2 regions of the Streptomyces sp. NBC_01551 genome follow, and region 2 is predicted to be linked to the other one. Evidence: riboswitches for the same ligand, from Rfam matches in the RefSeq annotation. Region 2 holds a riboswitch; the other holds the start of a gene.

Region 1 (15,233 bases), 4.0 Mb from region 2:
GGCTCCAGCAGCCGGGTGATCAGCCGGCCCATGGTCGACTTGCCGCAGCCGGACTCGCCGACGATGCCGAGCGTCTCACCGCGCCGGACGTCGAAGTCGATGCCGTCCACGGCCTTGACCGCGCCGGCCTGCCTGCGCAGCAGCCCCTTGTGGATCGGGAAGTGCTTGACCAGCCCGGTCACCTTGAGCAACGGCTCGGGCGAGTCCACGGCCTGTGCGGGAACGGTGGCCGTGGCCGCGGCCGTCTTGCCCGTCTCGGGCTTCTCGGACTTCTCAGGCGTCTCGGTCACAGCTTCGGCGCAATCTCTTCGGTCCAGATCCGGGTCCGCTCCTGTGGCGACATGTGGCAGGCGGACCAGTGGCGGGTGTCGTCCGCGTCCGTCAGCTCCGGCCGGACCGTCCGCGTGACGTTGCCCTTGGGCACGTCGGCGTACGGGCAGCGCGGGTTGAACGCGCAGCCGCTCGGGATGTTGATGAGGCTCGGCGGCGAACCCTTGACCGGGATCAGGCGCTCGGTCTGGTCGCGGTCGATGCGCGGCATCGAGCCGAGCAGGCCCCAGGTGTAAGGGTGCCGGGGCTCGTAGAACACCTTCTCGGCGGAGCCGCGCTCGACGCACCGGCCGCCGTACATCACGAGGAGTTCGTCGGCCATCTCGGCGACCACGCCGAGGTCGTGCGTGATCATGATGACCGCGGAGCCGAACTCCTGCTGGAGGTCGCGGATCAGGTCGAGGATCTGCGCCTGGACGGTGACGTCCAGCGCGGTGGTCGGCTCGTCCGCGATGAGCAGCTCGGGGTTGTTGACCAGCGCCATCGCGATCATCGCGCGCTGGCGCATGCCGCCGGAGAACTCGTGCGGGTAGCTGTCGACCCGCTTGTGCGGCTCGGGGATGCCGACGCGGTCGAGGAGGTCGACGGCCCGCTTGCGGGCGGCCTTCTTGTCGACGTTGTTGTGGACCCGGTACGCCTCGGCGATCTGCTTGCCGACGGTGAAGTACGGGTGCATCGCGGACAGCGGGTCCTGGAAGATCATCGCGATCTCCCGGCCGCGCAGCTTGCGCACCTCGTCCTCGTCCGCGGAGAGCAGTTCCTTGCCGTTGAGCCAGATCTCACCGGAGATCCGGGCCCGCTGGCGGCCGTACTGGCCGACGCGGTGCAGGCCCATGATGCCCAGCGAGGTGACCGACTTCCCGGAGCCGGACTCGCCCACGATGCCGAGGGTCTTGCCCTTCTCCAGGCTGAAGGTGAGCCCGTCGACGGACTTGACCAGGCCGTCCTCGGTCGGGAAGTGCACCTTGAGGTCGCGGACCTCCAGGAAGGCGCCGGCCGGGGCCGGGGCGCCGCCCGGGACGGGCTCGTTCAGGGCGCCCGTCGCGGCGCCTTTGGTCATATCGGTCATGACAGCCTCACTCGGGGGTCGATCACCGCGTACAGGAGGTCCACGACGAGGTTCGCCGCGACCACGAAGAAGGCGGAGATCAAGGTGATGCCCAGGATGACCGGCAGGTCGTGGTCGCTGATCGCGCGGACCGCGCTGTAGCCGAGCCCGTGCAGCGAGAACGTGTACTCGGTCAGGACGGCGCCGCCCATCAGGGCGCCGAGGTCCAGGCCCAGGACGGTGAGGATCGGCGTCATGGTCGAGCGCATCGCGTGCTTGCCGATGACGACGGGTTCCGTCAGGCCCTTGGCGCGCGCGGTGCGGATGTAGTCCTCGTTGAGCACTTCGAGCATCGTCGCGCGGGTGAGCCGCGCGTACATCGCGGCGTACAGGAAGGCGAGCGAGACCCACGGCAGGATCATGCCGCCGAACCACTTGCCCGGGTCCGCGGCGAAGGTCGCCTCGGGCCGCCCGAACCAGCCGAGCTGGTCGGAGAAGAGGGCGATGGCGAGCATGCCCGTGAAGTAGATGGGGAGGGAGACGCCGGCCAGGGCGATGCCCATCGCCGAACGGTCCAGCACGGTACCGCGCTTGAGGGCGGAGATGACGCCGGTGGCGACACCGCCGATGACCCACAGGACGACGGCGCCGGCGGCGAGCGAGAGGGTGACGGGCAGCCAGTCGGTCAGCAGCGGCCACACCTCCTGCTCGGTCTTGAAGGAGTAACCGAAGCAGGGCGCGGCGCATTGCGTGACGTCGGAGCCGTTGGCGTACGTGCGACCCGCCACCAGACCGACGACGAACTTGCCGAACTGGACGAGGATCGGGTCGTCGAGACCCATCTTCTGCCGGATGCCCTCGATGGCGGCGGGGTCGGACTGCTTTCCGACGAAGTAGAGCGCCGGATCCGTCCCGATCATCTTCGGGAAGAGGAAGAAGATTCCGAAGGTCACCAGCGTGATGACCAACAGCATGACGATGACGGCGAAGAACCGCCGGATGAGATATGCAAGCACTGCGCTCGGCCTGGCTGCGGCCCGGGGGCGCCCTCTTCTGGAGGACGCCCCCAAGCCGGAACCGCGGCCATCACCTGCCCTTCGTGCCTAGCGGGTGTGGCACTGGAACTGATATTGGCGAACTGACTGGTCTGACGAGGGGACTACTTGACGACGCCGAGGGAGGCGTAGTCGTACCGGCCGTTGTAGGCGTCGGAGGTGTAGGCGTTCGTCAGCCGGGTGCTGCGCCAAGTGATCGTCTTGTCGTAGACGAAGGGCAGGTAGACCGCGGCCTCGGAGACCTTCTGGTTCATCTGCTTGTAGATGTCGCCGGCCTTGGCCGGGTCCGTCTCCGCGATGGCCTGGTCGAACAGGCCGTTGACCGCCGGGTCGTTCAGCTCGGAGAAGTTGTTGTTACCGCTCTGCAGGATGAAGCGGCCGTCGACCAGCGGCTGGGAGAAGCCCTGACCGGTCGGGAAGTCGGCGCCCCAGCCCATGATGATGATGCCGTAGCCCTTCTCCTTGACGACCTTCGGCGAACCGATGATCCCGGAGGTCTGGGCGCCGTCGAACTGGTCGACCTCGGCCTCGATGCCGACCTGCTTCAGGGCGTTCTGCAGCGAGACGGCCGTGGCGACCTCGACCGGCTTGTTGTTGCGGACCGCGATGGTGGTCTTGAAGCCCTCGGGCTTGCCGCAGGCCTTGAGGTGCTCCTTGGCCTTCTCGACGTTCGGCTTGCCGTCGTTCTTCAGGACCTCGTACGGGTCGTAGGAGGCGTCGGAGCCCTTGACACCCAGCGGCAGCATGTTGGGGGCGATGTCGCCACCGGCCTGCGGGCCGCCGCGGGCGGTCTGCAGCGACTTGTGGTCGGCCGCGTAGATGACGGCCTTGCGGCAGTCGATGTTGTCGAACGGGGCGACCGTCTGCGGGAAGACCGCGTAGCGGATGAAGCCGGTCTGGCCGTTGTCCAGGTTCGCCTTGTGGTCCTTCAGCGCGGTGGCGCGGGCCGCCTGGCCGATGCCGGTCGCGTTGATGTCGAGGTCGAACTCGCCGTTCATCAGGCGCTTGTCCATGTCGTCCGCGTTCGCCATGAACGTGACCGAGATGGAGTCCGGGAGCGCCTTGCGGATGGTGTCCGACTCGGGCTTCCAGTTCTCGTTGCGCGAGAGCTTCATGACCTTGTTGGGCTCGTACGAGTCGATCTTGTACGGGCCGTTGGAGAAGGGCTTCAGGCCGTACTTGGCCGCGGTGTCCTTCTCCTTCTTGACCGGGCTCGCGGCCGGCATGGCGAGCATCTGCTCGAAGTCGCCGTTGGGCTGCGGGAGCTTGAAGACGATGGTCTTCGCGTCCGGGGTCTCGATCGCCTTGAGGCCGAGCTTGTCCGGGGTCTCGTCCTTGTACGGACCCTTGTACTCGGTCTTCGGGTCGAGGACCTGCATCAGGTAGACCGGGCCGCCGGAGATGACGTCCTGGGCCCAGGTGCGCTCGATGCCGTACTTGATGTCCTGGGCGGTGACGGGCGAGCCGTCCTCCCAGGTCACGTTGTCCTTCAGGGTGTACTTGTAGGTCTTGCCGCCGTCGCTGATCTCGGCCTTGCCTGCGGCGAGGTCGGGAACGAGCTCGGTGCTCTCACCACCGGGGGCCGGCTTGAAGCTGACCAGCTGGCGGGTGTAGTAGCGGGCGAAGTCCCACATGAAGCCGTAGTAACCGCGCTGCGGGTCCCACGAGTCGGCTTCCTGGGTACCGACGAACTTGAGCTCGCCGCCCTTCTTGTCCGACGCGTTGGCGACCTTGCCGATACCCGCGTTGAAGCCGCTGGCGCCGGCCTTGCCCTCGTCCTTCTTGGTGTCGTCGCCGCCACAGGCGGTCGCGGTCAGCATGGCCGCGAGCACGACGGCCGTGCCGGCGGCCAGTCTGCGCTTCGACGTGCGATGGGTAGTCACGATGCTCGCAACCCTCCGTTGTAGTTCCGGCTTCGATGCCGAGTTCCGGTTACCTGCGGTGTTCCCTGCGGTTTTCCCTGAGGATTCGCCGTGCCGTGCGGCAGGCGCCTGTGGCTAGCGGGATCCCTTCGGGTCGAGGGCGTCACGGACGCCGTCGCCGAAGAGGTTGAAGGCCAGCACGGTGATGAAGATCGCCACGCCGGGGAAGATCATGAAGAGCGGATCGTCCTCGTAGGTCCGCACGGCCGTCGAGAGCGTCTCGCCCCAGGACGGGGTGGGCGGCTTGACGCCCACCCCGAGGAAGCTCAGCGCGGCCTCGGTCAGCACGTTGGTGGGGATCATCAGCGTCGTGTAGACGGTGATCGGCGCCACCAGGTTCGGGAGCAGCTCGCGGAAGAGGATGTACGTCCGGCCCGCGCCCAGGCTGCGGGCGGCCTCGACGTACTCCCGTTCGCGCAGCGACAGGGTCTGGCCGCGGACGATGCGTCCGATGTACGGCCATCCGAAGAAGCCGATGACCAGGACCAGTACGGCGATGCGCAGGCCCGAGCCCTCGAAGCCCCACAGCTTGCCCGGGATGACGGAGATCAGCGCGATGATGAACAGCAGCTGCGGGAAGGCCAGCAGGAGGTCCATGACGCGGCTGATCGCGGCGTCGACCCAGCCGCCGAAGTAGCCGGCGATGATGCCGAAGACGGTGCCGAGCGAAACCGCCACGAAGGCGGACAGGAAGGCCACCAGCAGCGAGATGCGGGCGCCGTAGACGATCCGGCTGAAGACGTCGCGGCCGTTGACCGGCTCGATGCCCAGCAGGAAGTCCCCGTTCATGCCGCCCCAGTCACCGGCCGGCAGGCCGAGGAGCGGGTCCAGCAGGTCCTCGTGCAGCTCCTCCGGCGGGTGGCCGAAGGCCTTGACGATCAACGGCGCGAAGAGCGCGACGAGGATCAGCAGGAGCACGATGACACCGCCGGCCAGGGCGACCTTGTCGCGCTTGAGCCGGGACCAGGCGATCTTCCAGGGCGAGCGCCCCTCGATCGCCTTCTGGGGACTCTCGGGGGCTGCCACGGCTGCGGGCTCGGCCGCGCTGGTGTCGTGCAGTGGTGCCGTCATCGTGGTGGGGACCCCTCTCGGCCGACTGTGGCCGGCCCATGCCCGCCGCTGTGGCGGCTTGGTTCTTTCGGCGTCGCTGATGGTGCGAATGGCGCGAATTGCGCCTGAAGTGCACGTGAAGAGCTGGTGGTTGTGGGATTGACCGGCCTTCGGTGGGGGGAGTCTTCAACGCTCGCGCGATCGCCCGCCAGACCTGCCGGGCATGTGATGCGCAACCGTGATCTGCTTCGGCACCTTCCGTTATCCGGACCATGTGGTCGGTTGAGCGGTGCAACTGCGTCGCGTTCGGTGCGGAACGGACATCCGACCCAACTGCCATTTGAGGCTTGAAGATTGATGCTCTTGGGTGGATATGGCCGGGGATACGGCAAAGGCCGCACCGGGCGGGCCGGTGCGGCCTTCGAGACGGATGTCTCGGTATGTGGATGAGGGTCTCGCTGCCGAAAATGGCCGGATCACGGCCATGGCACCGTTGTCATTTGCCGGCTGTCGCCGCGGCCGCTGTCAGTACGCCGGGGACTGGCCCTCGCGGTCGTAGAACGGCCGGGTCTGCGCGCGCAGCCACATCGCGACTGGGTCGTGCTCGTCCGCCAGCGCCACGGTGCACACCGGGACGCCCTCGGGGACGGCGCCGACCGACTGCCGCATCATCTCCCGTACGGATTCCAGCGCGGGCGCGGAGGCGTCGTAGAGGTCGAGCCCGACGGCCAGGTACGGGGACCCGAGCGCGGGCTGCACCCAGGCGCGCCGGAGCGAGCGGACGGCGGGGGTCCGGTGCGCGTGCTGGGTCAGCAGGCCGTAGAACTGCGGGAGCTCCAGGGCGGGCTCGGACAGCCGCAGCGGCCCGGCCGGCATCCGGTCCAGGCCGGTGGCGATCCGGCGCAGGTCGGCCCACGGGATGCCGACGCCGCCGCCCTGGGCGTGCGGGTTGAGCCACAGCCCCCAGCGGTCCGGGTAGAGGGCGCGGGCGATGTCGCGGCCGGTGACGACCTCGTAGCCGCGGTTCCAGCCACTGGCGGCGAGCTCCTGCGGGGAGGTCACGCAGGGCGCGTAGCCGAGGCCGTCGACCTCCATGCCGCCGTACTGGGCGTCCGGGGAACCCGGTTGCCCCTGCCAGAGCAACATCCACAGGCGGCCCTCCGCGAGGGCGCGCAGGAGCGACTCGTAACTCTCGTAGCGCCCGGGAGTCACCTGGCGCAGCATGTGCTCGACCTGCCCGGCCGCGGCCGTGCCTGACGCACTCACCCGGTACCCCTCTTCTCCGCCCGTCGTCCACACGTCCCCCCAGCTTATGCGGCCCTAGGGAAGGTAGAAGGGGCGCACGCGCTCACGAATCCAGTCCGTTACCGGATCCTGGGCGGCGTCGAGCAGGATCAACTGCACGGGCCAGGGCGCGGGTACCCGGGCCAGGGCCCGGCCGAGGGCGTCCATCGGGGCGTTTCGCGCCTCGGGCTCCCAGGCCGTCAGCCGGACTCCGACGAACAGCTGGGGGTCCCCGCCTTCGACGCTGGCGAGGCAGCGGTACGCGGCGCTGACCACGCCGGTGGCGCGGAACTCCTCGGCGGCGGCGGCCAGGAAGTCGACGGGGTCGTCCTGCCAGTCGGGCTCGAAGAGCCGGACGCGGCCGCCGGTCGCGGGGCCGTCGAGCGGGGTCCGTCCGGTACGGCAGAGCTCGGCGACGGCGGGGGGCGGCAGCGGCACCCCGACCGCGCCCTCGGGGTTCACGGCGATGCCGAGCTGCGGGGGCAGGCCGCGGGCGAACTCGGCGGCGGGGGCGACGGCGAAGTCCATGCCGGGGCCGACGCAGGCGTGGAACTGGCTCTCGGAGCTGTAGACCGGGACGTACGCCGCGCCGCGGATGTCCATGGTCGGGAGGCTGAGGCTGTCGTGGTCCGGCCCGCCGCCGTCGGGCAGCGGAACCCAGACGGGGCTCCGCCCGAGCACCTCCAGGATCCGCGCACCGGCGTCCGCCTGCCCGAGCGCCGCCCCGAGCACCTGCTCCAGCTCGTTCTCCGGCCAGCCGCCGCCGTGCATTCCGCCTCCGCCTGTACTTGCTCTCGCCGTTGCCGTCCCGCCGAGATTAATGGGTCTCCGACCCGACCCCCGAGCCCCCACCCGATCCCGGCCCGCCATCCCGGCCTCGCCGGCGTTCGAGGCGCGGGGTCTGGGGCGGAGCCCCAGGAACCCGGCTGCGCCGGGCACCGGGCTCCGCCCGGACCCGCGCCTCAAACGCCGGCGAGGCTGGATTTACCCCGGCCGGGACTGGAATGGCCCAGGTCAGGTCAGCCCCGCAGGCCGGTCCAGGGTCGGCCCCAAGGCCAGGCCAAGGGCAGCCCCCAGGGTCAGGCCAGGGACAGCGCCCGAAGTCAGGACGGGGGCAGCGCCCCGGGGCCAGGCCAGGCACAGCGCACGCCGAGGCCAGGGCAGGCGCAGCGCGCCCCGAGGCCAGGGCAGGCGCAGCACGCCCCGAGGCCGGGAAAGGCGCAGCACGCCCCAGGGTCAGGACAGGCGCGGCACGCCCCGAGGCCAGGACGGGGGCAGTGTGCGCCGGGGGCAGGGCAGGGGCAGTGTGCGCCGGGGTCAGGACGGGTGGGGTGTGAAGTCGATGCGGGTTATGTGGGCGGCCGAGGTGCGGTCCAGGAGGGTGGCGGAGGTGCAGCCGGCGGGGAGGCGGCCCGACTCCGCGGCGCGCAGGAGGCGGGTGACCGCCCCCCGGTGGCGGGCGAAGGCGTAGGCCGAGACGCCCCGGCCCCGCGCCGCCTGACCCGACAGCGCCTCCTCCGGCGTCGTGTCCAGGAGGACCAGGTGCAGCGCCCGCCCCCGCCGCCGCGCGGCCGCCGCGAGCAGGCCCCGTACCCACGTCTGGGTCCCGCAGTCGTGGACCACCGCCGAGGCCCCTGAGCGCAGCGTCCGCCACAGCCCCCAGTAGTGGGCGACCCGCACCAGCGGCCGGTACACGGCATACGGCAGCGCCCCCGGCATCCGCCGCTCCCAGCGCTCGCGGACGTCCTGGGAGTCGATGCCCCCGCCCGCCGCGGCCCGCTTGATCAGGGTGCTCTTGCCGCCGCCCGGCAGGCCGGAGACGACCACGATGTCCCCCTCGGCGAAGCCGAGCCACCGCGGCCCGCTCACCCCGGGCCCGCGCAGGTCACGTACGGACGCACCGCCGGCACCGGCACCGGCACCGGCGGCGGAGGGCATCCGCTGCGCCGGAACCACGTCCACGGTCCCCGTCGTCGCCAGTACTCCGAATCTCCGCACGGTGATCGCCTCCCCCCGAATCGGGCCTCCAGGGCCCCATGCCCACTAAGTGTAAAGAGACGGTAATCCTGGACCCCCGGTTCCGGCCCCGGCTCCAACCCCGGTTCCGACCCCGTCCGCGGTCTCGACCGATCGGCACACTCTTTCGGGCCCCGTACACCCATACCCGCCGGTCGCGTGCAATGATGTGCGCCATCTGGACACCAACTGCATACCGGCCGCTTGAATCCGCGCGGGAGAGTCCCGGCACGCCGCGAGGCGGTGCCCGGGCGCCGAAGGAGCAAGTACCTCCCTTGAATCTCTCAGGCCCCGTACCGCGTGGATGAGGCAGATCTGAAAAGCGAGCCGCGCCGCCGTCCCTCACGACGGCATCCGCGTGCGCTCCACCCAAGGTGCAAGTCGACGTTCCCCGGGTCCGACCGGGAACTCTCGGCGAACCTCTCAGGTTCCGATGACAGATGGGGAGGATCGTCCTCGTCATGTCATGCCCTGGGACCCGGGAGCCACACCCATGAGCACTGCCCCCCGCCTGACCGCGCTCGACGCGCTGCACCGCTCGCTCGGTGCCACCATGACCGACTTCGCGGGCTGGGACATGCCGCTGCGGTACGCGAGTGAGCGCGACGAGCACAACGCCGTACGCACCAAGGCCGGCCTGTTCGACCTCTCCCACATGGGCGAGATCACCCTGACCGGCCCGGAGGCCGTCAAGGCCCTGGACTACGCGCTGGTCGGCAACATCTCCACCGTCGGCGTCGGCCGTGCGCGCTACACGCACATCTGCCAGGCGGACGGCGGGATCATCGACGACCTGATCGTCTACCGCCTCGGCGAGACCGAGTTCATGGTCGTCGCGAACGCCTCGAACGCCCAGGTCGTCCTGGACGCCCTGACCGAGCGGGCGGCCGGCTTCGACACCGAGGTCCGCGACGACCGCGACGCGTACGCGCTGATCGCGGTGCAGGGCCCGGAGTCCCCCGGCATCCTGAAGTCCCTCACCGACGCCGACCTGGACGGGCTGAAGTACTACGCGGGCCTGCCGGGCACGGTGGCCGGGGTTCCCGCGCTGATCGCCCGTACGGGCTACACCGGCGAGGACGGCTTCGAGCTGTTCGTCTCGCCCGAGCACGCCGTGGAGCTGTGGCAGGCGCTGACCCAGGCCGGCGAGGGCGTCGGCCTGGTCCCGGCGGGCCTTTCCTGCCGCGACACCCTGCGCCTGGAGGCGGGCATGCCGCTGTACGGGCACGAGCTGACCACCTCCCTGACCCCGTTCGACGCGGGTCTGGGCCGGGTCGTCAAGTTCGAGAAGGAAGGCGAGTTCGTGGGCCGCGCCGCCCTGGAGGCGGCCGCCGAGCGCGCCGCCACGAACCCGCCGCGCAAGCTGGTCGGCCTGATCGCCGAGGGCCGCCGCGTCCCGCGCGCCGGGTTCCCGGTCGTCGCCGACGGCCAGGTCATCGGCGAGGTCACCTCCGGCGCCCCGTCCCCGACCCTGGGCAAGCCGATCGCGATGGCCTACGTGGACGCGGCGCACGCCGCGCCCGGCGCCTCCGGCGTCGGCGTCGACATTCGCGGTACGCATGAGCCGTACGAGGTCGTGGCCCTGCCGTTCTACAAGCGGCAGAAGTAGTCCCCGACCCGTCTCAGCACTCGAGACCCACTGTTCGTTCGCACTCCCCCGCATCCAGGAGAATCAGGCCATGAGCAACCCCCAGCAGCTGCGTTACAGCAAGGAGCACGAGTGGCTGTCGACCGCCGAGGACGGCGTCGCGACGGTCGGCATCACGGAGTTCGCGGCCACCGCGCTCGGTGACGTCGTCTACGCCCAGCTCCCCCAGGTCGGCGAAACGGTGACCGCGGGCGAGACCTGCGGCGAGCTGGAGTCGACCAAGTCGGTCAGCGACCTGTACTCCCCCGTCTCCGGCGAGGTCGTCGAGGCCAACCAGGACGTCGTGGACGACCCGGCGCTCGTCAACAGCGCCCCCTTCGAGGGCGGCTGGCTGTTCAAGGTGCGCGTCGCGGAGGAGCCGGCCGACCTGCTCTCCGCCGACGACTACGCCAAGCTCACCGCCGGTAACTGACCCCAGGGGATCCTGATGTCCGTACTGAACACCCCTCTCCACGAACTCGACCCCGACGTCGCCGCCGCCGTCGACGCCGAGCTCGTCCGCCAGCAGTCCACCCTGGAAATGATCGCGTCGGAGAACTTCGCTCCGGTCGCCGTCATGGAGGCCCAGGGCTCGGTCCTGACCAACAAGTACGCCGAGGGCTACCCCGGCCGCCGCTACTACGGCGGCTGCGAGCACGTCGACGTCGTCGAGCAGATCGCGATCGACCGCATCAAGGCGCTGTTCGGCGCCGAGGCCGCGAACGTGCAGCCCCACTCGGGCGCGCAGGCCAACGCGGCCGCGATGTTCGCGCTGCTGAAGCCGGGCGACACGATCATGGGCCTGAACCTGGCCCACGGCGGTCACCTGACCCACGGCATGAAGATCAACTTCTCCGGCAAGCTCTACAACGTGGTCCCGTACCACGTCGACGAGTCGGGCGAGGTGGACATGGCCGAGGTCGAGCGCCTCGCCAAGGAGTCCAAGCCGCAGCTGATCGTCGCCGGCTGGTCCGCGTACCCGCGCCAGCTGGACTTCGCCGCCTTCCGCCGCATCGCGGACGAGGTCGGCGCGTACCTGATGGTCGACATGGCGCACTTCGCCGGCCTGGTCGCCGCGGGCCTGCACCCGAACCCGGTGCCGCACGCCCACGTCGTCACCACCACCACGCACAAGACCCTCGGCGGTCCGCGCGGCGGTGTCATCCTGTCGACGCAGGAACTGGCCAAGAAGATCAACTCCGCGGTCTTCCCGGGCCAGCAGGGCGGTCCGCTGGAGCACGTGATCGCGGCCAAGGCCGTCTCCTTCAAGGTCGCGGCCTCGCCCGAGTTCAAGGAGCGCCAGGAGCGCACCCTGGAGGGCGCGAAGATCCTCGCCGCCCGTCTGGTCCAGGACGACGTCAAGGCCGTGGGCGTGGACGTCCTCACCGGCGGCACCGACGTGCACCTGGTCCTGGTCGACCTGCGCAACTCCGAGCTGGACGGCCAGCAGGCCGAGGACCGCCTCCACGAGGTCGGCATCACGGTCAACCGGAACGCCATCCCGAACGACCCGCGGCCGCCGATGGTCACCTCGGGCCTGCGGATCGGCACGCCGGCGCTCGCCACCCGCGGTTTCGACGCCGAGGCCTTCACCGAGGTCGCGGAGATCATCGCGCAGGCGCTGAAGCCGACGTACGACTCCGAGGGCCTCAAGGCGCGCGTCTCGGCGCTCGCGGCGAAGTTCCCCCTGTACCCGACGCTCTGACGTCGGCAGGTCACGGGTCGGGCCCGGTTCCTGTATCCACAGGGACCGGGCCCTTCCCGTGACCCCTCTCACACGGCGCGCCGCCCGCCCCGGGCCCGCACCCCGGCGGGCACCCGGCACCGCCCGCCGGCCACCCTTGGCGGCCTTCCACCCGCCCCCTCCCCCTCCCGTCCGGCGGACGAGCTGTTCACCTCGCCGCGATAAGCTCGCCTGTCGGACAAAAACCGAACAATCCACCTCCCCCGCACGAACCGCCTCTCCTGCCCCCTCCCACCCCACGAGCAGACAAGGGAGTCCGCCAGTGGCCATCTCCGTCTTCGATCTCTTCTCCATCGGCATCGGCCCGTCGTCCTCCCACACGGTCGGCCCGATGCGGGCCGCACGCATGTTCGTGACCCGCCTGAAGAAGGACGGGGTCCTCGCCGAGACCGCGTCCGTCCGCGCGGAGCTCTTCGGCTCGCTGGGTGCCACCGGCCACGGCCACGGCACCCCGAAGGCGGTGCTCCTGGGCCTGGAGGGCCACTCCCCGCGCACGGTGAACGTGGAAACGGCGGACGACGAGGTGGAGCGCATCCGCAAGAGCGGCCGCCTCCGCCTGCTCGGCACGGAGATAGGAAGCGCGCACGAGATCGACTTCGACGAGCCGAACCAGCTGATCCTGCACCGCCGCCGGTCCCTCCCGTACCACGCGAACGGCATGACGCTCTTCGCCTACGACGCCTCCGGGACCCCGCTGCTGGAGAAGACGTACTACTCGGTCGGCGGCGGCTTCGTGGTGGACGAGGACGCGGTCGGCGAGGACCGGATCAAGCTCGACGACACCGTCCTGAAGTACCCCTTCCGGTCGGGCGACGAGATGCTCCGCCTCGCCAACGAGACCGGCCTGTCGATCTCCTCCCTGATGCTGGAGAACGAGAAGGCCTGGCGCACGGAGGAGGAGATCCGCGAGGGGCTCCTGGAGATCTGGCGCGTCATGCAGTCCTGCGTCGCGCGCGGCATGTCCCGCGAGGGCATCCTCCCGGGCGGCCTGCGGGTCAAGCGCCGGGCCGCCTCCACGGCGCGCCAGCTGCGCACCGAGGGCGACCCGATGATGCACCGCAGCGAGTGGACGACGATCTACGCGATGGCGGTCAACGAGGAGAACGCGGCGGGCGGCCGCGTCGTCACCGCGCCCACGAACGGCGCGGCGGGCGTCCTCCCGGCGGTCCTGCACTACTACACGAACTTCGTCCCGGGCGCGGACGAGGACGGTGTGGTCCGCTTCCTCCTCGCGGCGGGCGCGATCGGCATGCTGTTCAAGGAGAACGCCTCGATCTCCGGCGCCGAGGTCGGCTGCCAGGGCGAGGTCGGCTCGGCCTGCTCGATGGCGGCCGGCGCCCTCGCCGAGGTGCTGGGCGGCACCCCGGAGCAGGTCGAGAACGCGGCCGAGATCGGCATGGAGCACAACCTCGGCCTGACCTGCGACCCGGTCGGCGGCCTGGTCCAGATCCCGTGCATCGAGCGCAACGGCATGGCGGCGGTCAAGGCCGTCACCGCGGCCAAGATGGCGATGCGCGGCGACGGCAGCCACAAGGTCTCCCTGGACAAGGTCATCAAGACCATGAAGGAGACCGGCGCCGACATGAAGGTCAAGTACAAGGAGACCGCCCGCGGCGGCCTCGCGGTCAACGTCATCGAATGCTGACCGACTGACCTGCCCCGGCCCGAGGAGCCCCACCGGAACCCACCCGGTGGGGCTTTCCCGCGTCGCGGTGGAACCGCCCGGGGTGCGGAGGTGTCTTAGGGGGTGACATCGGTCCCCGTCTCTGGAGAAACAGGGGGACGTCATGAAGCACCTCCGCCGCCGACAGATCACGGCCCTGGCCACGGGCATGCTGCTCGCCGCCGGGATCTCGTTCGCCGCGCCGGCCTCGGCCGCCGCCGTGAAGGGCTCCGCCCGCACGCAGACGCCGCTCGTCGTCAATGCCCGCTGGGGCGGGCACTGCACGTACGACCGGCTCGTCATCGACCTGCAGGGATACGTCCCCCAGGTCACCGTCACGCCCGTCTCCAAGCTCGTCTACGACGGGTCCGGAAAGCCCGTACCGCTCGCCGGGAAGTACTTCCTGGAAGTCCGCCTGCACCCCGCGGCCGGACACGACGACGCCGGGCAGAACGTGTACAAGGGCCCCAAGCTCGTCAAGATCTACCTGCCCAAGCTCAAGGGCCTCGCCATGACCGGTGACTACGAGGGGTACGTGACCTTCGGCGCCGCCTTCGACACCAAGCCCGGCTACAAGACCTCCACCCTGCACGGCCCCGAGCGGTTCGTGCTGGACATCGCGCACCCCAACGTGTGCTGAGCCGGTGCGGGGGCCCGGCGTCGTCGCACGCGCCGGGCCCCCGTTTCCTCCGGTTCCCCCGTTCCCCCGTTCCCCCGCCCTTCGTCAGTTCGCCGGGCGGATCCGCATCCGGCCGGGGTCGCCGTCCGCGAACCAGTCCTGCGTGCACGCGTACCGCCCCGGCGCCGCCGCGCCCACCAGGCCGAGGCAGGCCGCCATCGCCCGCTGGCCGTGGGCGTTGGGGTGCATGGACTCCTCCAGGGTGCCCTGGGTGTTCGCGTAGTCCAGGAAGCGGAACCATTCGTGCTCGCGCGGGTCCGGGCCGCTCTGGCCCACCTGCTCCGTGCCCAGCGAGCAGACCTCGTGCCCGGCGAGCGCGTCGCGCAGGTCCATGTAGTCGGTGCCGCGCGCGGTCGCGACCGACTTGACCATGTCGCCGATCTGCGGGACGAGCGTGTACGCCGCCCAGGTCGCGTCGCGGTCGTTGAAGGGGCAGCCGTCCTTGAACATCCGGTCCGAGTCGTTCTGCGACAGCCGGAAGGACTCCCCGCCCGGGATCGGCGAGGGGTAGGACTGCAGGACCAGCCGGTAGTCGCCGTCCGCGTAGCCGGCGGCCCGCAGGGTGGAGCGGATGTCGTCCACGACCGCCGTGACCCTGGCCCGCACTCCCGGCAGCTTCTGCTCCACCACCGGCGCCTGCTTCTTCCAGCACAGCCGCTTGAAGTACCAGTCGTAGGCACAGTCCCCGATGATCGCGCCGAAGCCGAGGTCGTTGCCGCCGACGGAGAGGGCGATCAGCCTGACCCGCTTGGTGCGGGCGAGGGCCCCGAGCCGGTCCGTCTGCGGGGCTTCGCCGTGGTACGCCTCGCCGCCCG
Region 2 (15,233 bases):
CGGCACCGGCATCCGCAGCGCGTCCCGCGGGGCCGTGGCCGGCCGCGCCCGCACCCGGCTGCCGCGCCGCCCGTCCGTCTCGATGACCCCGCGCTCCCGCAGCGTCCGGTACGCGGCGGCCACGGTGTTCGGGTTCACCCCGAGCTCCCCGGCCAGCTCCCGCATCGGCGGCAGCGGCGCCCCCGGTGCGAGCGCGCCCGATCCGACACCCGCTTCGACACTGGCCGCGATATCCGATGCGCGACGCCCAACGATCCGATAGTCTCCTAGCACAAAGCCGATTATGCACTAGTACAACGGAGTCCGCACCATGACCGCCACGACCGAGCCGACCAGAACGACCGGGACCACCGGGACCACCGCCTACGAGCCCACCGACCGCACGGTCCCCACCCGCTCCCGCGAGCGGGCGCGCTACGACCGCGAGACGGTGCACTCGATACTCGACCAGGCGTACGTCTGCCACCTCGGCTTCGTCCGCGACGGCGCGCCCGTGGTCCTCCCGACGCTCTTCGGCCGGGTCGGCGAGAGGCTGTACATCCACGGCTCCACCGGCTCCCGCCCCCTCCTCGCCGCCGGCAAGGCCGACCCCGGCCTGCCCGTCTGCGTGACGGTGACGCACGTCGACGGCCTGGTGCTGGCCCGGTCGGCCTTCCACCACTCGCTCAACTACCGCTCGGTCGTCGTCCACGGCACCGCCTACCAGGTCACGGACGAGGCCGAGTGCCGGATGGCCCTGGACGCCCTGGTCGACCACGTCGTACCGGGCCGCTCGGCCGACTCCCGGCCCGCCAACGCCAAGGAGCTCGCGGCCACCGCCGTGATCCGGCTGGACCTCGACGAGGTGTCCGCGAAGCTCCGTACCGGCGGGCCGAACGACGACGCCGAGGACCTGGACCTGCCCTACTGGACGGGCGTGGTCCCGGTCGCGCCCGCGTACGGAACCCCCGTCCCGGCCGCCGACCTGGCCCCCGGCATCGCCGTCCCGGACTACCTCGCGGCGCTCTGAGCCATCGGGACGGGCCGCACCCGCGGCCCGTCCGCCGGCCGCCGCGCCTCGGCGACGATCAGCGCACCCACCGCGGTCAGCAGCAGTACGGTGCCCAGCACCACGGCACCGGTCAGCCGCTCCCCCAGCAGCAGGACGGCGATCACAGCCGCGCTCACCGGCTCGATCAGCATGATCACCGACACCGTCGCGGCCCGCACCGAGGCCGCCCCGGTGAAGTAGAGCGCGTACGCCAGAGCCGTCGGCACGGTGGCGACGTACACCATCAGCCAGACCACCCGCCCGAGTTCCACGGTGTGCGGAAGCAGCCCCTCCACCACCGCGAACGGCAGCAGGCACACCGCGCCCACCCCGGTCGACCAGACGGTGGTGACCAGCGGGTCCCCGCCCGCCCCGCGCTGCCCGAGCCAGCGGGCCCGCAGCGTCATCGCCGCGTATCCGGCGGCGGACAGCAGCGCCCACCCCACACCGACGGGCCGCACCTCGCCGCCCCCGCTGCCCAGCACCAGCACGGCCAGCCCGGCGAGCGCCCCGCCGACGGCGACGACCCCGCCCGGACCGAGCCGCTCGCCCATCCAGTGCCGCGCCCCGAGCGCGATCAGCACCGGCCCGGCGCCCAGGGTCACCACGGTCCCGACCGCCAGGCCGGTCTCCTGCACGGCGGCGAAGTACGCGGCCTGGAACAGGGTGAACATCAGCCCCGTCGCGACCAGCGACCCCGCCGACGGCCGCGCCGCCCGCCGGGGACGGCGTACGGCGAGCACCCCGAGCAGCACCACCAGCCCACCGGCGCACCGCCAGAAGGTGAGGGAGAGCGGCCCGAGGTCACTGGCCAGGAAGAGCAGGGAAGCCGCCGCCCCGGCAGTGCCCCAGGCGGCGCCGGCGATGACGAGGTACAGCAGACTGCGCCCGGAAGAGGCGGGCGGTTGATTCAACACGTGTGGTCTCCGCGTGCGAGAAGGATGAGAGAGGTCATCGCATCGCGGGCAGCGCGAACCTCCCGGGGACTTCCCGGGCCGGGTTCTCGTACGAGTGCCTGCCGCCCGCGCTAGGCGGCAGGAGGCGGAAGCACGGTCTGCTGCATGATCGCCACCCTACGGCTTCCCCGCCGCCCGGACCAGCCCCAACAGGAAGCAAGCCCTCCGAAAGAGACCCGCGCCAGGCGGCGCACCCTGCTCACGAACGCCCTGCTCAGGAACGCCCTGCTCACGACCGGGGTCGGATCCACCCCACCCCACCTAGGCCTGCGCCTTCACCCGATCCGGCTCGGCCGGATCCACCGCCCCCACCAACTCGACGGGAATCCCGGCACCGGCGGACCGCGAGGACTGAGCGATGAACGCCCCGCCCAACACCAGCCCACCGCCCACGATCTGCCACGTGGAAAGGTGCTCCCCGAGCAGCACCCACGCCAGCACGGTCGCGATGACCGCCTCCAGGCAGGCCACCACCCCGGCCACCTGCGGCGAGAGCCTGCGCACCGAAACCACCCCGGTCAGGTACGCGAAGACGGTGGCGATCAGCACCACCCACCCCAGCAGCACCAGCGCGGGCAAGGTCGTGTCACCCATCGCGGCCTGCCCGCCCAGCACCTGCCAGTCGATCTGCCAGGGCCGCGCGATCACGGTCATCACCAGCGTGCCGACGATCATGCCGTAGGCGATCACGCCCAGCGGGTCGGGGACGTCGTCCCCGTCGGCGCCCTGGTCGGCGAAGACGAAGTAGCAGGCCTGGCAGCAGGCGGCGGCGAGGCCGAGCAGCACGCCGAGCAGGTCCAGACTCAGCCCGGCCCAGATCTCGACCACGCAGGCCAGACCCACCACGGCCACCGCCGCACCGGCCGCGGCCGCCCGCGTGACGGGCTTGCGCTGGACGAACCGGATGTAGCCGAGCAGCAGCGCCGGCCCCAGGTACTCCAGCAGCAGGGCCACGCCGACCGGGATCCGGGACAGGGAGGCGAAGTAGAAGGCCTGCACGCCCGCGACGGCGACCAGCCCGAAGCCGGCCAGCAGGAACGGTTTGCGGCGGACCAGATCACGGTGCCGCCAGGCCAGCGGGGAGAGCACGAGAGCCGCCCCGGCCACCCTGAGCCAGACCATGTGCAGCGGGTCCAGCCCCGCCTCGATCAGCGGCTTCGCCGCGACGCCCGACCCACCGAACGCGACCGCCGAGACGAGGGCGAGGCCCAGTCCGGCGTTCTTCCCTGACGCTTGCATCAGGCCATCATGTCAGGGCTCGTCAGGACCGTCACCGGCGTGACACCTGTTGAGACGGAGTCGATACCACCGTGACCGCAGCGCTACGGGCCGCACCCGGGCGGGGCTATTTCTGACAGCCCGTCAGTATTGAATGTTCCGCCCGCCGGGGCTACGTTCCGCCGCACGTACCCGACGAGAAGGGGTGGTCGCATGGCCGAAGTCACCGCGGAATCACGCATCGAGGCGCCCGCCGCGAAGCTCTGGGCCCAGCTGACGGACTGGGCGGCGTACGGCCAGTGGAGCATGACCCACACCAATTTCCCCAAGGGCGGCCCCGAGACCCTCGCGGTCGGCGCCACCTTCGAGGAGAACATGAAGATGATGGGCTTCCCGGCCGAGGTCGCCTGGACCGTCTCGGAGCTGGAGAACGAGCGGCTCTTCGCCATCACCGGCAAGGGCCCGATGGGCGTGGCCATCCTCACCCGGTACACCCTGATCCCGGACGGCGGGGCCACCACGGTCCGCATCGACGGGGAGTTCAACGGGGCCGCCGTCTCGCTGATGGCGGGCAAGCTCAAGGACTCGGCCACCGCCGCACTGAACGAGTCGCTGCGCAAACTGGCGGGCCTGGTCGCCTGACGAGGGCGCACACACGCACCCGCATGATGGTGCGCCCCGCGAGAAACCTCGCGGGGCGCACCGTCATGAAAGACGCCGACAGGATCAGTGATCGTCGGCCAGGATCAGGTAGAGCTTCTTGCGGGCGTCGTTGACGACGGCGATCGCCTTCTCCCGCTGCTCGGCGGAGCCGGTCTTCCAGACCTGCCCGAACGCCTCCATCAGGCCGATGCCGGCCGTCCGGATCTCGCTCATCGCCTCGCGGTCGAAGCCGCGGCCCGCCTCGTCCCAAGGCGCGGCGGAGCCCGCCTCGGCCTCGGTGCGGCCGGCGTCGGTGAGCGTGAACAGCTTCTTGCCGCCCTCGCTCTCGCTGGTGATGAGCCCCTCGTCCTCCAGCAGCTGGAGGGTCGGGTAGACCGAGCCCGGGCTGGGCTTCCAGGCCCCGCCGCTGCGCTCGCCGATCTCCTGGATCATCTCGTAGCCGTGCATCGGCCGGTCGGCGAGCAGCGCCAGGATCGAGGCGCGTACGTCACCCCGCCGGGCCCGGCCACGCGGTCCGCCGCGGCCTCCTCGCCCACCCCAGGGCCCGCCGCCGAAGCCCGGCCCGAACGGCCCGAACGCGGCGCGCCGCCCCTGGAACTCCTCCCGACGGTCCGGCCCGCAGTGGCCGTGACCTCGTCCGTGTTCGTGTCCGTGTGAACGCATGACTGCGCTCCTCTCGTCATTTCAGTGCCAACCAGGTCGTTCTCGTCGGTTTCACCTTCCGACATCTCCACTATCACTGACCGATCGCGATGCGTCAACGATATATCGGAAACTCTTCGACGATAGGGCCATGCACCCGGGATTGGCCTTTGTCGACGATCAAGAACCCGCCCTACGGTCGGGGGATGCGCCTCCGAATCGTCGACGCCTTCACCGACCGCCCGTTCGCCGGGAACCCCGCCGCAGTCCTGCTCCTGGAGGACGGGTTCCCCTCGGAGGTCTGGCTCCAGCAGGTCGCCGCCGAGGTCAACCTCTCCGAGACGGCCTTCGCGCACCCCCTGCCGCCCGGCGGGGACGCCGACTGGGCGCTGCGCTGGTTCACCCCCGCCGCCGAGGTCGACATGTGCGGCCACGCCACCCTCGCCACCGCCCACGTCCTGGCGACGAGCGGTCTCGCGACCGGGCTGATCCGCTTCACGGCGCGCTGCGGGATACTCACTGCGCAGGCGGCCACGGACGGCACGATCACCCTGGACTTCCCGACGTCCGCGCTCACCCGGATCGAGCCGGCGGCGCAGGTGCGCGGCGCGCTCGGCGCCGAGATCGCGTCGGTCCACGACACGTCGGAGCACGTCGGCGACCTGCTGGTCGAGCTGGCGGACGAGCGGACCGTACGGGAGCTCACCCCGGACCTGGCCGCCCTGCGCGGCTACGCCCGCCGCGGGATCATCGTCACCGCGCCCGCCGAGGACCCCTCGCGCGGGTACGACTTCGTCTCGCGCGGCTTCTTCCCGGCGCTCGGCATCGACGAGGACCCGGTCACCGGCAGCGCCCACACCGCCCTGGCCCCGTTCTGGGCCGCGCGGCTCGGCCGTACCGAACTCGTCGGACTGCAGGGCGGGGCCCGCCAGGGCCACGTCACCGTCCGCCTCCGCGGCGACCGCACCCTCCTGACGGGCGACGCGGTCACCGTCCTGGACGGCGAACTCCTCGCCCGCCCCTGAGCCGGGTCAGGCTGCCGACCCCCCGAAACAGGGGATCAGGGGGTCGGCAGCCAGCCCACCTTCCCCGCCAGCAGCGCGTACCCGCCGAAGGCGACGATGTCGAGCAGCGCGTGCGCGACGACCAGCGGCGCCACCCGGCCCCACCGGCGGTAGGCGAGCACGAAGACGGCCCCCATCACCATGTTGCCGATGAACCCGCCGATGCCCTGGTAGAGGTGGTACGAGCCGCGCAGCGCCGAGCTGGCCAGCAGCGCGCCCATCGGCGACCAGCCCAGCTGACCCAGCCGCCGCAGCAGGTACGCCAGCACGATGACCTCCTCGACCACGGCGTTCTGCACCGCGGAGAGGATCAGCACCGGGAACTTCCACCACACGTCGGGCAGCGCCTCCGGCACCACCGTCAGGTTGAAGCCGGAGGCGCGCGCCGCCAGGTAGAAGGCCAGGCCCGCGCTCCCGATCCCGGCCGCGACCAGCGCGCCCCGGCCCAGGTCCCACAGCGGCCGGGTCCGGTCGAAGCCCAGCACCCGCAGCCCGGGGGCGCCCTCCCGGGTCAGCAGGTGCGCGACCAGCAGCACCGGCACCAGCGCGCTCGCGATGCCGAACAGCTGCCAGGCCAGGTCCAGCCAGGGCCGGCCGGGCGCGTACGAGCCGTTGAGCGTGGCGGCCTGGTCCTTGAGGCCGCCCGGCTTGGTGAGCGAGCCGATGAAGCTGATCAGCGCCGAGACCCCGCTCGCGCCGAGCGACAGCGCCAGCACGAGCAGCGTCTCGGTCCGCAGGAGAGCGCGGTCCTGTCCGCCCAGCTCCCCGACCACCGGCTCCGACTCAGTCCGCACGCCCGACTCCCGTCCCGCCATCCCGCTGCGACTTCCCGCCCTGACCACCCCATACTGCCTCTTCGACGGGGGAACGGGATCACCGGACGGCCCGGGAGCCTTGCCACGACCTCACTCGCACGCACGCGGCCTCAGCGCCCGACCGGCACCGAGGCGCTCACCTCCTTCTCCGCCAGGCCCACGGGCCAGGTGTGCACGGGATCGCCCTTGTGCATCAGCTCGGTGTAGCGCCGCGTGGTCGCGGCCAGCGCCGCGTCCCGCTCCAGCCCCGCCGCCAAGGCCGCGTGGTACGTGTCCACCTGCCAGGTCGCCCCGTTCACCCGGCGCCGGCACCGCTCCTCGATGATGCCGAGGTAGTGGTCCCGGTCGGCGGGCTCGATGCCCCAGGCGTCCAGCCCCGCCGCCGCCATCGGCAGCAGCTCCTCCAGTACGAGCCGTACCGCCGGCACGCTCGCCAGTCCTCCGCCGCCCCGGCCCCGGCGCGGCCAGCGCAGCCGCGCGTCGATCCCGTACCGGCAGGCCGCGTCGAAGTTGGCCTCCGCCTCCGCGAAGGGCAGTCGGCTCCACACCGGGCGCTGCTCGTCGGCGAGGGTCCGTACCAGCCCGTAGTAGAAGGCGGCGTTGGCCACCACGTCGACGACGGTGGGACCGGCCGGCAGCACCCGGTTCTCGACCCGCAGGTGCGGGACCCCGTCGGCGACGCCGTAGACGGGCCGGTTCCACCGGTAGATCGTGCCGTTGTGCAGCACCAGCTCCTGGAGGCTCGGCACGCCGCCCTCGCCGAGCACCCGCAACGGCTCCTCCTCGTCGCAAATGGGCAGCAGGGAGGGGAAGTAGCGGACGTTCTCCGCGAAGAGCTCGTACGCCGAGTCCACCCAGCGCTCCCCGAACCAGGTCCGCGGCCGCACCCCCTGCGCCTGGAGCTCCGGCGGCCGGGTGTCGGTGGCCTGGGTGAACAGCGGCGGCCGCGACTCCCGCCACAGCTCGCGCCCGAACAGGAACGGCGAGTTGGCGCCGACGGCTATCTGTACGGCGGTCACCGCCTGCGCCGCGTTCCACACGTCGGAGAACCGCGCCGGCGTCACCTGCAGGTGCAGCTGTACGGAGGTGCAGGCGGCCTCGGGCACGATCGACCCCGAGCTCCAGGTGAGCCGCTCGACCCCGTCGATGTCGACGGTGAAGTCCTCCCCCCGCATCATCAGGATCTGCTCGTTCAGCAGCGAGTAGCGGTCCACGGCCGAAAGGTTGGCGGTGACCAGGTCGGCCCGCGAGATCGTCGGCAGAATACCGATCATCACCACCCCGGCATCGATCTCCGAGGCCTGCCGGTGCGCATATGCCAAACCGGCGCTCAGCTCTTCGGAGAGCTGGTCGAATACCCGGCCGCCGAGCCGGTGCGGCAGGACGTTCACCTCCAGGTTGAACATTCCGAGTTCGGTCTGGAAATCGGGGCTCGCAATCCGCTCCAGAACCTGGGCATTCACCATTCGCGGCAACCCGTCGGCACCCGCTAGATTCAGCTCGATCTCCAGCCCCATCATGTTCTTCGGGCGATCGAACCTCTTCTCCGCCAGAAGCCGCTCCAGTCCCTCAAGGCACTCGTGAAGCTTCCTCCGATACCGTTGCCGATCGGACAGGTCGAATCCGCCTGCCACGACCTTCTCCCCCATCGAAGCGTCCCTCCTCGACTGGGCCTGGCCCTGGGCACCCAGGCGCGCGTTACGGTCGATGATGCCCCGGCGGGGTGATCGATAACTCCGCGGGGGCGTGCGTGGCGGGGAGCGCGCGCCGGTTTGGCCGACGGTCGCTTCGGCACATTCACCTGGCAACTCTCCTCGCGCAAATTCCGCGTCGACATTGCCGGTTACGGATAACCGGCGCTTTCCAGCCGAGCCCCCGTCCGGTAACCTCCGAGGTCAGCGCGGGATGTTCACGCGCAACCGGCATGAAAGCCATGACAGTGGGACCGGTAAACGTCTTGTCGGCAATAGGCGGGACAGGTAGCTGAAACACTGTGTGAACACATGTCGTATAAACTCCGCAAACGAGGCAGAGAGTTGGCGCGCGGCCATTGCCCCTCAGCCCCCCTCTGGCCCCAGAATGCGACAGCGCCGTCAGCACATTCCCCTGCACCACAGGTCTCCCAAGTGAGAGGCGACCCACCATGCCGCTGCACGTCCCTCCGGCTCCCGCGCCCGCCCTGCGCAGCGTCCTCTCGGCACTCGGTTCCCCCGCAGCCGTCAACGAGGCACACACACCCGCCCTGCGCGCACTCCAGGGGGCGCCCATGACCGTCGAACTCCCCCTGCCGGTGCACGTCCTCGACCGGCTGCACACCTCCCACCTGGCCGCGGGCGGCCGGCCGCCGCGCACCCGGCTCACCGGCTGGCGGTTCCTGATCCGCGGCGGTGACCGCTTCATCGCCGCCGCCGACACCCGGCTGACCCCGGAGGGCTGGGTCTTCTCGCACTTCTTCGAGGGCCCCTACGTGGCCGCGACCGAACGCGCCCTGCGCCAGGCCGAGTCGCTCGGCAGCAACTACCAGCCGAGACTGCTCTCCGTGCCAGAGCTGTACATGCTGACCCTGTGGCTGCACGGTGCGGTGGGCGCCGACGCGTCCGCCGGACTGCCGGCCGCCGCGGACCTGCTCGTTCCGCTGGCCCCCGCCCCGCCCGGGATCGCCGCGTACCGACCGCACCCGGTGTCCGAACTCCTGCCGGTGCTGACCCACCGGCTGAGGCCTCCCGTACCGCCCTCGTACGCGGCTCCGGCGGCCTGAACACGCCCGTGACCCGGACGGCCCATTCGGCCTAGCCCACTCGGGCCCCCACTTAACCATCCGAAATGACAGGGGAGTTGACCTGAACCGCCCGCACGGGTGATGCGTCATCACTGTATGAGGACAGCTGCCGGGAAATCCCTCCGGACGCAGTGCCGTAGGGCAACACTGGGACCCTGACCAAACCAAGACAGTGATACGGGGGGCGGCCATGAACAAGGCTTCGAGCCGCAGCACACAGACCACACCGCAGCGAAAGAACGCATCCATGTGCCAGCACCAGCCAGCGTGCCCGTCAGCCGACTCCGCCGACCGGGAGGCCGCGCATCCCGTGGCGAACCACCCGGAACAGGGCTGGAGCCTGCTGTGCAATGGTGTCCTGCTCTTCGAGGACACCGGTGAGCTGCTGCCGGACGGCCAGATCATCGCCCCGCACCGCCCGCTCGCGGCGGCGCACGTGGCGAAGGCGGCCTAGCCGACGACAGCACGCCGTGTTCATGACGTACGGCGAAGGGGCCGGCCCCGGAGTGGAACTCCCGGACCGGCCCCTTCGTCATGCCTGAGGGCTCACCCGCTCGGCGAGCCGGCGGCTCAGTTGTCGTACTCGTCCAGCGGCGGGCAGGAGCAGACCAGGTTCCGGTCGCCGAACGCGCCGTCGATGCGGCGCACCGGCGGCCAGTACTTCTCGGCGGCCGTGACGCCACCCGGGAAGACGGCCTCGTCGCGGCTGTACGGGTGGTTCCACTCGCCGCCCAGCGCCGCCGCCGTGTGCGGGGCGTTGGCCAGCGGGTTGTCCTCCAGCGGCCACTCGCCGCCCGCGACCCGCTCGATCTCGCCGCGGATGGCGATCATCGCGTCGCAGAAACGGTCGATCTCGGCGAGGTCCTCGGACTCCGTCGGCTCGATCATCAGCGTGCCGGCGACCGGGAAGGACATGGTCGGCGCGTGGAAGCCGTAGTCGATCAGGCGCTTGGCGATGTCGTCCACGCTCACGCCCGTCGCCTTCGACAGCGGGCGCAGGTCGATGATGCACTCGTGCGCGACCAGGTTGCCCGGGCCCGTGTACAGCACCGGGTAGTGCGGCTCCAGACGCTTGGCGATGTAGTTCGCTCCGAGCACCGCCACCTGGGTGGCGCGCTTGAGGCCCTCGCCACCCATGAGGCGGACGTACGACCAGGAGATCGGCAGGATGCCGGCGGAGCCCCACGGGGCCGCCGAGATCGGGCCGACGCCCGTCTCCGGGCCCGCGGTGGGCTGGAGCGGGTGGTTCGGCAGGTACGGGGCCAGGTGCGCCCGGACACCGACCGGGCCGACGCCCGGGCCGCCGCCGCCGTGCGGGATGCAGAACGTCTTGTGCAGGTTCAGGTGCGAGACGTCGCCGCCGAAGTGACCGGGCTTCGCCAGGCCCACCAGGGCGTTGAGGTTGGCTCCGTCCACGTACACCTGGCCACCGGCCTCGTGCACCTGGGCGCAGATGTCGGCGACGTGCTCCTCGAACACACCGTGCGTCGAGGGGTACGTGATCATCAGAACGGCGAGCTCGTCGCGGTGCTGCTCGATCTTGGCGCGCAGGTCGGCCGCGTCCACCTCGCCGTCGTCGGCGGTCTTGACGACGACGACCTTCATGCCGGCCATCACGGCGCTGGCGGCGTTGGTGCCGTGCGCGGAGGACGGGATCAGGCAGACGGTGCGCTGCTCGTCGCCGTTGGCCCGGTGGTAGGCGCGGACGGCCAGCAGGCCGGCGAGCTCACCCTGGGAGCCGGCGTTCGGCTGGATGGAGACCTTGTCGTATCCGGTGACCTCGCAGAGACGTTCCTCCAGCTCATTGATGAGCGTGAGGTAGCCGCCCGCCTGCTCGACCGGGGCGAACGGGTGCAGCTGGCCGAACTCGGGCCAGGTGACCGGCTCCATCTCGGTGGTCGCGTTGAGCTTCATGGTGCAGGAGCCCAGCGGGATCATGCCGCGGTCCAGCGCGTAGTCCTTGTCCGAGAGCTTGCGCAGGTAGCGCAGCATCGCGGTCTCGGAGCGGTGCTGGTGGAACACCGGGTGCGTCAGGTACGCGTCCGAGCGCAGCAGGCCCTCGGGCAGCGTCTCGGCCGTGGTCTCGTCCAGCGCCTCGATGTCGGCGGTGACACCGAAGGCGGCCCAGACGGCCTCGACGTCGGCGCGCAGCGTGGTCTCGTCACAGGCGAGGGAGACCAGGTCGGCGTCGACCTGGTACAGGTTGACCCCGCCCTCGCGGGCGGCGGCGACGACCTCGGCCGCGCGGCCCGGAACCCGGGCGGTGATCGTGTCGAAGTAGGAGCCGTGAACGATCTCGACCCCGCCGGCCGTCAGACCTGCGGCGAGCAGCGCCGCGTAGCGGTGGGTGCGGCGGGCGATCGTCCGCAGGCCGTCGGGGCCGTGGTAGACGGCGTACATGCCGGCCATGACGGCGAGCAGCACCTGCGCGGTACAGATGTTGCTGGTGGCCTTCTCGCGGCGGATGTGCTGCTCGCGGGTCTGGAGGGCCAGGCGGTACGCCTTGTTGCCGTCCGCGTCCACGGAGACGCCGACCAGGCGGCCGGGCAGCGAGCGGGCGTGCTTGTCCTGGACGGCCATGTAACCGGCGTGCGGTCCGCCGAAGCCCATCGGGACGCCGAAGCGCTGCGTGGTGCCGACGGCGATGTCCGCGCCCAGTGCGCCCGGGGAGGTCAGCAGGGTCAGGGCGAGCAGGTCCGCGGAGACGGCGACGATCGCGCCGAGCCCGTGCGCCTGGTCGATGACCGGCTTGATGTCCCGTACGGCACCGGAGGCGCCGGGGTACTGGACCAGGACGCCGTAGACGCCGCGCTCGGCGATCTCGGCCGGGATGCCCTCGGAGAGGTCGGCGACGACGACCTCGATGCCGATCGGCTCGGCGCGGGTCTCGATGACGGCGATGGTCTGCGGCAGCGCGTCGGCGTCGACGAGGAAGACGTTGCCCTTGGCCTTGCCCACCCGGCGGGCCAGGGTCATGGCCTCGGCGGCCGCGGTGCCCTCGTCGAGCAGCGAGGCACCGGAAGTCGGCAGCCCGGTCAGCTCGGCGACGACGGTCTGGAAGTTCAGCAGAGCCTCCAGACGGCCCTGCGAGATCTCGGGCTGGTACGGCGTGTACGCCGTGTACCAGGCCGGGTTCTCCATGACGTTGCGCAGGATCACCGGCGGCGTGAAGGTGCCGTAGTAGCCGAGACCGATCATCGACGACAGCACCTGGTTGCGGCCCGCGAGCTCGCGCAGCTCCGCGAGCACCTCGGCCTCGGTCCGCGCCTCGGGCAGGTTCAGCGCGTCGGCGGTCTTGATCACATCCGGTACCGCGGCAGCGGTCAGCTCGTCCAGGGAGCCGTAGCCCACCTGGGCGAGCATCTTCGCCTGCGCCTCGGCATCCGGGCCGATGTGGCGCTGCTCGAAGGGGATGCCTCGCTCCAGCTGGGAGAGCGGAATGCGGTTGGCGGTCATGTACGGAGGCCTCCTGGTCGTACGACCTGCGAGGGGCACCACGGCGCGGGCACCCGGACGGCCTCCCCCTCTGTCATCTGCACCTGAGAGCTTCACCGGTCCGCTCGGGGGTTGCCCGCGAGGACCGATTTTCACCGTCGGTGAGGAGCGGAACCGGCACTGCTCGCCCGGTACCCGCCCCTGCTTTCCAGAGTGGCCTCACCACGTGCGGTACGTATGCCTGAGAGATTCCGGGGAGGATTTGCTCCTTCGGCGCCTCCGTCACGCTCACTCGGAGGACTCTCCCGCACAGGGTCTACAGCCGTCACCCAGCCTACCAGCGAGGTTGCGGGACCTCCCTCGAGTGGCCCCCTTACCCGATATGCACTTTTGTAGTCGGTACGGAGGAGTTGCGACCAAAGGAGGGACCGGACCGTGCAGACCGACATCGATCCGCGCAGCCTGATCGGCCGCAGGGCGTTCGACCGAAACGGCACCAAGATCGGCACCGTCGACGAGGTCTACCTCGACGACGCCACGGGCGTCCCCGAGTGGGCCGCCGTCCGGACGGGCCTGTTCAGCCGGGACGCGTTCGTGCCCCTGGAGCCGAGCGAGGTGGTCGGGGACACCCTGCGGGTGCCGTTCGACCGTTCCCTGATCAGGGACGCCCCCGATTTCGGGGTCGGCCGCCACCTGTCCCCCGAGCAGGAGCTGCAGCTCTACCACCACTACGGATTGGACGTGGCCCTCCCGAGCGACTTCCACCTGCCACCGCCGGACCCCGGCAACGACCGCGACTTCGGCCGCCTGGCGGGCGAAGACGGCTGACCCCTCACTCCCCCGCGGGCTCGTCCCCCACCAGCGGCAGCGGATCAGACGGCTCCAGCTCCGGATCGTCCACCCGGAACGTGCGCACCCGGCCCGGCTCCGAGCCGGGCCGCTCGAACCGCACGGTCACCCGCCCGACCCCGCTCCCTTGCACCCACCCCGCCCCGTACACGGCATGCCACACATCACTCCCCGCCCCCCACCGCCGCTCAACAGCATGTTCAGCCCCGCCCCCCGACCCCACATCCACGCCCCCGACGGCCCCTCCGACCCGCCCGACCCCTCCGGCATCGCCGACACCAGCGGCCTGCAGGTCCCCTCCGGGTCCTCCGGACTGCCCCGCATCCCCGCCCTCACCGGTCCGTGTGCCCTCCACGACCCCTGAGGCTTCTCCGGTCCGCCCGACACCTCCGGTATCCGCGACCTCTCCGGACGACCCGGCATCCCCGCCCTCACCGTCCCGCCCGGATCCTTCTGCCTTGGCATCGCCGGTCCGCCCGGTCGCTCCGGCCTCTCCGGCATCGCCGACAGCACCACCGGCCCCCTGGGCCCCACCGGACTGCCCGGCGCCCCCGGAGACCGCAGCCGGCACGGCCGCTCCGGCACCGCCCCCGTCGGCCCGCGCGGCGGCGTCGGCGGGCTCGTTCACTCCCGCCGACGCGGGATGGTCCCGGCCCTCCCGCTCCTCCTCAGCGGCCAGCGCAAACGCGAAGAGGTCCTCCTGCGTGTAGTCCGCCAGCCCCGACACCCCCACGCCCAGCAGCCGCACGCCGCCCGTGGTGTCCACCGCCTCCAGCAGCCGCGCCGCCGCCTCCCGGACCACCGCCGGGTCGTCGGTCGGCCCCCGCAGCGTCTCCGACCGGGTCAGCGTCGAGAAGTCGTACCGCCTGACCTTCAGCACGATCGTGCGCCCCGAGTGCCCGGAATCCCGCAGCCGCCCCACGCACCGGTCCGCCAGCCGCTGCACCTCGTACCGGATCCGGACCCGGTCGTGCAGGTCCACGTCGAAGGTGTCCTCCACCGACACCGACTTCGTGTCGCGCTCCGCGACGACCGGCCGGTCGTCCAGCCCCAGCGCCATCCGGTACAGGCCGACCCCGTGGGACCGCCCGAGCATCCGGACCAGCTCGTCCTCGCCCGCCTCGGCCAGCTCCCCCACCGTGGTGATCCCGGCGCGCCGCAGGTGCTCCCCCGTGACCGGCCCCACCCCCGGCAGGACCCGCACGGACATCGGGGCCAGCAGCTCCCGCTCGGTCCCCGGCTCGATCAGCAGCAGGCCGGCCGGCTTGGCCTCCTCGGAGGCCACCTTGGCGAGCATCTTGGACCCCGCCAGCCCCACGGACCCGCTCAGCCCCGTGGCGGCCCTGATGTCGGCCCGCAGCCGCTCCCCGGTGGCCCGGGCGGTCTCCGAGTCGAAGGCGACCCCGCCGGCCTCCAGGTCGACGAAGGCCTCGTCCAGGCTGAGGGGCTCCACCAGCGGGGACAGCTCCCGCAGCAGCCCCATGACCACCTCGCTGACCGCCTGGTACAGCCGGAACCGCGGAATGAGGTACGCCCCGTTCGGGCAGAGCCGCCTGGCCTGGGCCATCGGCATCGCCGAATGCACCCCGAACCGCCTGGCCTCGTACGAGGCGGTGGCGACGACCCCGCGCGGACCGAGCCCGCCGACGATCACGGCCTTCCCGCGCAGGCTCGGCTTCGACGCCTGCTCCACGGAGGCGTAGAAGGCGTCCATGTCCAGGTGCAGGATGGTCGGCGCGGCTCTCACGCCCCCGATGCTGCCCTACGCCACTGACAACGGCG

Evidence for each region. A riboswitch is a leader RNA that binds a small molecule or an ion and turns the genes downstream of it on or off. The one in region 2 is predicted to bind glycine.
Region 1: another riboswitch for glycine. It lies ahead of gcvT (glycine cleavage system aminomethyltransferase GcvT); the one in region 2 lies ahead of gcvP (aminomethyl-transferring glycine dehydrogenase).

Annotation. Positions count from the first base shown of each region.
Region 1 is NZ_JAPEPX010000001.1:4,713,741-4,728,973, reverse strand. Features, by position in the region: gene OG982_RS21540 (ABC transporter ATP-binding protein) at 1-209, opposite strand, end outside; gene OG982_RS21535 (ABC transporter ATP-binding protein) at 287-1,399, opposite strand; gene OG982_RS21530 (ABC transporter permease) at 1,396-2,394, opposite strand; gene OG982_RS21525 (ABC transporter substrate-binding protein) at 2,538-4,316, opposite strand; gene OG982_RS21520 (ABC transporter permease) at 4,431-5,426, opposite strand; gene OG982_RS21515 (enhanced serine sensitivity protein SseB C-terminal domain-containing protein) at 5,931-6,671, opposite strand; gene OG982_RS21510 (enhanced serine sensitivity protein SseB) at 6,726-7,460, opposite strand; gene OG982_RS21505 (AAA family ATPase) at 8,007-8,627, opposite strand; glycine riboswitch at 8,911-9,014, shown strand; gene gcvT (glycine cleavage system aminomethyltransferase GcvT) at 9,199-10,314, shown strand; gene gcvH (glycine cleavage system protein GcvH) at 10,385-10,765, shown strand; gene glyA (serine hydroxymethyltransferase) at 10,781-12,037, shown strand; gene OG982_RS21485 (L-serine ammonia-lyase) at 12,339-13,721, shown strand; gene OG982_RS21480 (hypothetical protein) at 13,864-14,379, shown strand; gene OG982_RS21475 (GDSL-type esterase/lipase family protein) at 14,464-15,233, opposite strand, start outside.
Region 2 is NZ_JAPEPX010000001.1:712,387-727,619, forward strand. Features, by position in the region: gene OG982_RS03005 (aminotransferase class I/II-fold pyridoxal phosphate-dependent enzyme) at 1-273, opposite strand, end outside; gene OG982_RS03010 (pyridoxamine 5'-phosphate oxidase family protein) at 311-1,009, shown strand; gene OG982_RS03015 (DMT family transporter) at 991-1,944, opposite strand; gene OG982_RS03020 (DMT family transporter) at 2,248-3,225, opposite strand; gene OG982_RS03025 (SRPBCC family protein) at 3,418-3,846, shown strand; gene OG982_RS03030 (PadR family transcriptional regulator) at 3,931-4,530, opposite strand; gene OG982_RS03035 (PhzF family phenazine biosynthesis protein) at 4,716-5,534, shown strand; gene OG982_RS03040 (CPBP family intramembrane glutamic endopeptidase) at 5,570-6,367, opposite strand; gene OG982_RS03045 (glutamate-cysteine ligase family protein) at 6,499-8,037, opposite strand; gene OG982_RS03050 (hypothetical protein) at 8,532-9,146, shown strand; gene OG982_RS03055 (DUF5999 family protein) at 9,415-9,621, shown strand; gene gcvP (aminomethyl-transferring glycine dehydrogenase) at 9,738-12,623, opposite strand; glycine riboswitch at 12,822-12,920, opposite strand; gene OG982_RS03065 (PRC-barrel domain-containing protein) at 13,038-13,430, shown strand; gene OG982_RS03070 (DNA polymerase IV) at 13,435-15,198, opposite strand.